Methylotuvimicrobium sp. KM2: one gene and its partner. The protein of the gene in region 1 interacts with the protein of each later gene in a pairwise test. Links are inferred from orthologs where the notes say so. Each region holds a gene or a part of one and is shown in the gene's direction. Other genes may lie near its edges.

The links.
Region 2: the proteins of gyrB (region 1) and gyrA interact in binary tests that used the Escherichia coli proteins (3 or more experiments, as listed by UniProt). The link is inferred for Methylotuvimicrobium sp. KM2 from one-to-one orthologs.

Annotation. Positions count from the first base shown.
Region 1 is NZ_CP150634.1:3,560-6,987, forward strand. What follows is about bases 6-3,103. They hold gyrB (DNA topoisomerase (ATP-hydrolyzing) subunit B), read left to right. Parts: upstream 6-396; coding sequence 397-2,811; downstream 2,812-3,103. Other genes in these bases: recF (DNA replication/repair protein RecF), read left to right, coding at 6-351. Outside these bases: more of recF, read left to right, coding at 1-5; WJM45_RS00025 (hypothetical protein), read left to right, coding at 3,178-3,420; WJM45_RS00030 (hypothetical protein), read left to right, coding at 3,417-3,428. UniProt on the Escherichia coli protein: DNA gyrase negatively supercoils closed circular double-stranded DNA in an ATP-dependent manner to maintain chromosomes in an underwound state.
Region 2 is NZ_CP150634.1:3,158,062-3,161,514, reverse strand. The notes cover bases 298-3,420. They hold gyrA (DNA gyrase subunit A), read left to right. Parts: upstream 298-598; coding sequence 599-3,220; downstream 3,221-3,420. Other genes in these bases: serC (3-phosphoserine/phosphohydroxythreonine transaminase), read left to right, coding at 3,220-3,420. Also shown: WJM45_RS13215 (hypothetical protein), read right to left, coding at 1-183; more of serC, read left to right, coding at 3,421-3,453. UniProt on the Escherichia coli protein: A type II topoisomerase that negatively supercoils closed circular double-stranded (ds) DNA in an ATP-dependent manner to maintain chromosomes in an underwound state.

The DNA of each region.
Region 1 (3,428 bases):
TATAAAATGACGCATAGTGGTCCGCATCGTGCTGACTTAACTGTCTCCGTTAATAATCGACTCGCCAAGGACTTTGTATCACGCGGACAATTAAAATTGTTAGTCATATGTTTAAAACTTGCGCAAGTACAATTGTTGTCGACCCATCAGAGTAATAATGTCTGTGTTTTAATTGATGATTTCACTGCTGAATTGGATACGACTAAAAGATCTCTGTTAATAGAATATTTACAAACAATGAATGTTCAGGTTTTTATGACGGCCACTGAGATGTCTGAGTATGGTGATTTAAGTAAACTTAAAAACTATAAAATGTTCCACGTGGAACATGGTGAAATTAAACAAGCGTAATGTTTCACGTGAAACATTGGCACATTGAGAAGGTAGTAAACACACATGAGCGAAAATAATAAGCAGTACGACAGTTCCAATATTCAGGTACTAAAAGGTTTAGATGCGGTCAGAAAAAGACCGGGCATGTATATTGGGGATACCGATGACGGAACAGGGTTACATCATATGGTTTTTGAAGTGGTTGACAACTCGATTGATGAAGCCTTAGCCGGGTACTGCAAAGAGGTTAAGGTTATCATTCATAATGATGGTTCGGTTACGGTGTCTGACGACGGAAGAGGAATTCCCGTCGATATTCATCAAGAAGAAGGGCGATCCGCTGCGGAAGTCATCATGACTGTGTTGCATGCCGGCGGCAAATTCGACGACAACGCCTACAAGGTCTCGGGCGGATTACACGGAGTCGGTGTTTCTGTGGTAAACGCTTTGTCTGAGGAGTTGAATCTGGAAATCAGGAAAAACGGAAAACTCTATAAACAACAATATCTCATGGGTGAACCGCAAGCACCATTGGCGGAAATCGGGCCGACCGAGGGTAGCGGAACCAAAATTAATTTTAAACCGAGCGATCAGACCTTCGGCGATGTCGAGTTCCACTACGATATCTTGGCGAAAAGACTCAGAGAATTATCGTTTTTAAATTCCGGAGTCAGAATTTGTCTGGAAGACGAACGCACCAATAAACAAGACGTCTACGAATTCGAAGGCGGCATCAGCGCTTTCGTGGAACATTTAAATAAAAATAAAACGCCGTTATTTCCCGATGTGTTTCACTTTAGCGCCGAAAAAGAGGGTGTAACCGTCGAAGTCGCGATGCAGTGGAACGACTCATATCAGGAAAATATTTTTTGTTATACCAACAATATTCCGCAACGGGACGGCGGCACGCATTTAGCCGGATTTAGAGGGGCGTTAACCCGTACTATCAATCAATACATCGAAAATAACGGTTTAGCGAAAAAAGAAAAAGTCTCGACGACCGGCGACGATGCAAGGGAAGGGTTAACGGCAGTGCTTTCAGTCAAAGTCCCCGACCCTAAGTTTTCCTCGCAGACCAAAGACAAATTAGTTTCATCGGAAGTGAAGCCTTTGGTCGAATCAACGATGAATGAAAAACTGCAGGAATTTTTATTGGAAAAACCGCAAATCGCCAAAGCTATCGTCAATAAAATCATCGATGCGGCCCGAGCCCGTGAAGCCGCCCGAAAAGCGCGGGAAATGACGCGTCGCAAAACCACATTGGATATTGCCGGATTACCCGGAAAACTAGCCGATTGTCAGGAAAAAGATCCGGCCCTATCCGAATTGTTCATCGTGGAGGGTGACTCGGCGGGCGGTTCGGCGAAACAAGGCCGCGATCGTCGCACGCAAGCGATATTGCCGCTAAAAGGTAAAATCTTGAACGTCGAAAAAGCGCGATTCGACAAAATGATCTCGTCCGAAGAAGTCGGCACACTGATCACCGCGCTTGGTTGCGGTATCGGCAAGGACGAATACAATCTCGACAAACTCCGTTATCACCGCATTATTATCATGACCGATGCCGATGTCGACGGATCGCACATACGCACCTTGCTGTTGACGTTCTTCTACCGGCAATTGCCGGAAATCATCGAAAAGGGCTATATCTATATTGCCCAACCGCCGCTGTACAAGGTCAAGAAGGGCAAGCAGGAACATTACGTCAAAGACGATGCGCAATTGAACGATTACTTGATACAACTAGCCCTCGACAAAGCAGCACTGCATACCGATGACAGTGCACCGCCGATACAAGGCCAAGGCTTGGAGAAATTGGCGAAGGAATACACCGAGGTGCTAGCCATCATTAATCGCTTGACCAGCCGCTACGATGACGTGTTTCTCGAGCAATTAGTCTATATGGAGCGCGTGAGTGACGAAATCAAACAAGACAAGGAACGATTGGCAGCATGGGTTAGCCAATTGGCTGAACGCCTCTACAATCCGCAAAGCAAAATGGTATTTAAGATGGAACTCGATTACCGCTCGGCTGGTGATTACACGCTAACGGTCGACAAGCGCCATCACGGCAATACCAAAACCTTCATACTGCAAGCGGCATTCTTCGACAGCAAGGATTATCAGAAAATCGCGCAATACGCCGAAGGTACCGCCGGCATGTTCGGCGAGCAGTCTAATATCCGGATGGGCGAACGCCAGCAGCCGGTCGAAAGTTTTAAACAAGCGTTCGAGTGGATGATGAAAGAAGTCAAAAAAGGTCAGCACATCCAGCGCTACAAAGGATTGGGCGAAATGAACCCGGAACAACTCTGGGAAACTACGCTCGACGCCAACAGCCGCCGCATGCTGCAAGTCCGCATCGAAGACGCAATCGCCGCCGACGAAATCTTCACAACGCTAATGGGCGACATCGTCGAACCGCGCAGGGATTTCATCGTCAAGAATGCTTTGGATGTTACGAATTTGGATGTGTAGGTGTTTTTTGTCGGGTGCCACAAAAATTGAAAAGTGTGCCAAATTAGTGAAAAACTAGTGACATAAATAATGAAAAAATTCGGCAGTTTCTATTTTTACCTAAATTTTTAGTGCTACCTTGAAAAACCAGGCAAGCCTTATGGCTTGTCTGGTTGTACTGATGCATCCCTTCTTAAAGGGGCGTTATGAAAACGGATAATCGGTCAAAACAGATATCAGATCAAAAGTTAGTGAGTAGCCCGGCAGATGGAGCTTACGGAATCCGGGGCAAACACGGCTTTGATTATTCCGGATTCCACTGCGTCACATCAGAGCTACTCACTGACCCTTTGAGCATGTTTCCGTTGATTACGTTACAATCCACAAATGGATTTTGAAATTATTGGAAACATAAAACATCCGGAAACGTTTGCTCGTGGTTTGGCGATTAGAGAGCTACCAAGGCTTCGCAAAATTTATAGGCAAGGCAATTGGCGTAAGCGCAAAGGTTTTGCAACCGTTCGTTTACAAGATGGATCGCTTCGCGAAGCTGAAATTCACTGGTATGAGGCTTCGGGTATCGGCAAACGAGAATTTAAAATTAAGCGTTATATTGACACACAGCCATGAATAAACAC
Region 2 (3,453 bases), 3.2 Mb from region 1 along the record:
TTGCTTCGTGAATGTCCTTAGCGGCTCTCTGTGTTGTAAATATTGTCTGAATAAGCTGTTGATCGCAAGCGGTGTCAGATAGGCATAAACGCCAACGCCGGTTTGCGCAATAAATTCAGCGCTTAGCATTTCGATGAATGCGGACTGTGCTTGGCTTGTGATTTCTATAGTTTGATTTTCCATTGTCGTCACCTCTGATCAATGTTGTTTCATAATAAATGAAGCAATATCAAGGCCTATCTAATCAAAATAAGTATTTTCAATGATTTAGTAATATGTTATTAAAAGCATATTAAACTTTTGTAAAAAAAAGTGACATAGATGGCAGGTCTATGATGCTTTTATGTCAAAAATGGCGTTTGTGTTGTTGGTCGAGGCTGCATTTTGCAGCTCTTGCGCTAGCTCCATTTGAGAAGCTTTGATAAAGTCGTAAGCTCTTCGACTCTCGTTCGACATTTTGTTATAATCTCCCGGTTTTGGTATCTCGCGTAATTCCATTGGATGTAAGGATTTTTATAAGTCTTTTTGGAATTATCTCATTGAAGGAAACCGCTTGCCGATTTAGGTAACGGGCTTTATTTTTGTAAAAAACGGATCAATGTCGGACTTCGCTAAAGAAATTATTCCTGTCAATCTCGAAGACGAGATGAGGCAGTCCTATCTCGACTATGCAATGAGCGTGATAGTCGGTCGAGCACTACCCGATGTTCGGGACGGCTTGAAGCCGGTACATCGCCGCGTTCTCTATGCAATGAGCGAACTCGGCAATGATTGGAACAAAGCTTATAAAAAATCAGCGCGTGTTGTCGGTGACGTTATCGGTAAATATCACCCTCATGGCGATACTGCGGTTTACGACACGATCGTTAGGATGGCGCAGCCTTTTTCACTACGTTACATGCTGATTGACGGGCAAGGCAATTTCGGGTCGGTCGACGGTGATTCTCCGGCGGCGATGAGGTATACCGAAGTTCGCATGGCCAAGATTGCGCATGAATTATTGGCCGATATCGATAAAGAAACCGTCGATTTCATAGCGAATTACGACGAATCCGAATCCGAACCCAAAGTCTTGCCGACTCGTGTGCCGACGCTTCTAATCAACGGGTCATCCGGTATCGCGGTCGGCATGGCAACCAATATCCCGCCGCATAACTTAACCGAAGTCGTCAGTGCCTGTCTTGCACAAATTGAAAATCCCGAAATTACGATTAACGAGTTGATGCAATTTATTCCGGGGCCCGATTTTCCGACGGCGGCAACGATCAACGGAGCGGCCGGGATTCGTAGCGCCTATGCCACGGGTCGAGGCAAGGTCTATTTACGCGCTCGCTGTCATTTCGAGGAAATCGGCGAGAGCGGCCGTTATGCGATCATTACGACCGAGTTGCCGTATCAGGTCAATAAGGCCAGGCTGTTGGAAAAAATTGCCGAAATGGTCAAGGAAGCCAAATTGGAGGGAATCTCAGGTCTGCGCGACGAATCCGACAAGGATGGTATGCGTATGGTTATCGAACTTCGGCGCGGCGAAGTTCCCGAAGTGATACTGAATAATCTGTACAAGCAAACGCAAATGCAGACGGTATTCGGTATCAATATGGTTGCGCTTTTAGGCGGCCGTCCTCATTGCATGAATCTAAAAGAGATTCTCACGGCCTTTATCGATCACCGCCGGGAAATCGTTACGCGCAGAACGGTTTATAATTTACGCAAGGCGCGGGATAGGGCTCATATATTAGAAGGCTTGGCGATCGCTTTGGCCAATATTGACGAAATGATCACATTGATTAAATCGGCTAAAGATTCGGCGGAAGCGAAGGCCGGGCTCTTGTCCAGGACTTGGGAAGCCGGCTTGGTCAATGCCTTGCTCGATCGCGCCGATGCCGACCGGTCTAGGCCCGAAGATTTAACGCCCGAATTCGGCTTGGTCGATGGGTACTACCGATTATCCGAAACGCAAGCAAGCGCGATTTTAGATTTGCGCCTGCATCGTCTGACCGGTCTCGAACAGGAAAAAATCGTCAATGAATATAGAGACTTGCTTAAACTCATCGACGAGTACCTGGAAATTCTAGGCAGCGATGTTCGGTTGATGGAGGTTATCAAGGAAGAGCTTGAAGCGATTAAAGCGGAATACGGCGACGAACGGCGCACCGAGATTTTGCAGGATCATCTTGATCTGACCGACGAGGATTTGATTACCGAGGAAGATATGGTCGTGACCGTATCGCACGAAGGTTATGTCAAAGCACAGCCGCTTGATGACTATAAGGCGCAACGGCGAGGCGGTCGCGGCAAATCGGCGACGGCAACGAAAGAAACCGACTTTATCGACAAATTGATCGTTGCTAATACGCACGATACGATTCTCTGTTTCTCGTCGCTAGGTAAGGTCTATTGGCTCAAGGTTTATCAATTGCCGGTCGCGAGCCGCGCCTCGCGAGGCAAGCCTTTCGTCAATTTACTGCCGCTGGAAGCCGGGGAAAATATTAACGCCTTGCTGCCGGTAAGAGAGTTCAGTGCCGATAAGTTCATCTTTATGGCAACCGCGAACGGCACCGTTAAAAAAACGCCGCTCCCCGAATTCGAGCGTCAGCGCACCAACGGTAAAATCGCGATCGATTTGCGCGAAGAAGATGCTTTGGTCGGTGTGGCCGTGACCGACGGTCAACAAAATATTTTACTATTCTCGACCGACGGCAAGGCGGTTTGTTTCAACGAAGAGGACGTCCGCTCAATGGGCCGGACTGCGGCGGGTGTGCGCGGCATTAGACTGCAGCCGGGACAAAAAGTCATTTCGCTGATCGTATCGGCTGAAGGCACCGTATTGACGATCACCGAAAACGGCTACGGTAAACGGACTCATTTGAAAGAATTCGTACGCAAAGGCCGAGGCGGACAGGGCGTGATTTCGATACAAACGTCCGAGCGTAACGGTAATGTCGTCGGGGCGGTATTGGTGTCCGAACGCGATGAAATCATGCTGATTACGAACGGCGGTACCCTAGTCAGAACCCGCGTCGATGAAATATCGATCGTCGGCCGGAATACGCAAGGCGTTACGGTTATTCGCCTCGACAAAAACGAAAAAGTGGTTGGAGTCGATCGAATAGAAGGCTTGGCCGAAGACGAGGACGCAGGAATGGAAGCGGAGTCCGATTTGGGTGGGGAAGTCGATAATGAAACAGAAATAGAGCAGGACTCGGGAGAACAAGAATAATGGCCAGAATATATAACTTCAGCGCTGGACCATCGGCATTACCCGAGGCGGTGCTTCGGCAAGCGCGCGATGAAATGCTTGAATGGCAGGCTAGCGGCATGTCGGTGATGGAAATGAGTCATCGAGGCAAGTATTTTTCGACGATTGCCGAACAATTGGAAGTCGATTTGCGCGAATTGATGGCGATTCCCGATAATTATAAAGTCTTGTTTTTACAAGGCGGCGCGACCGGC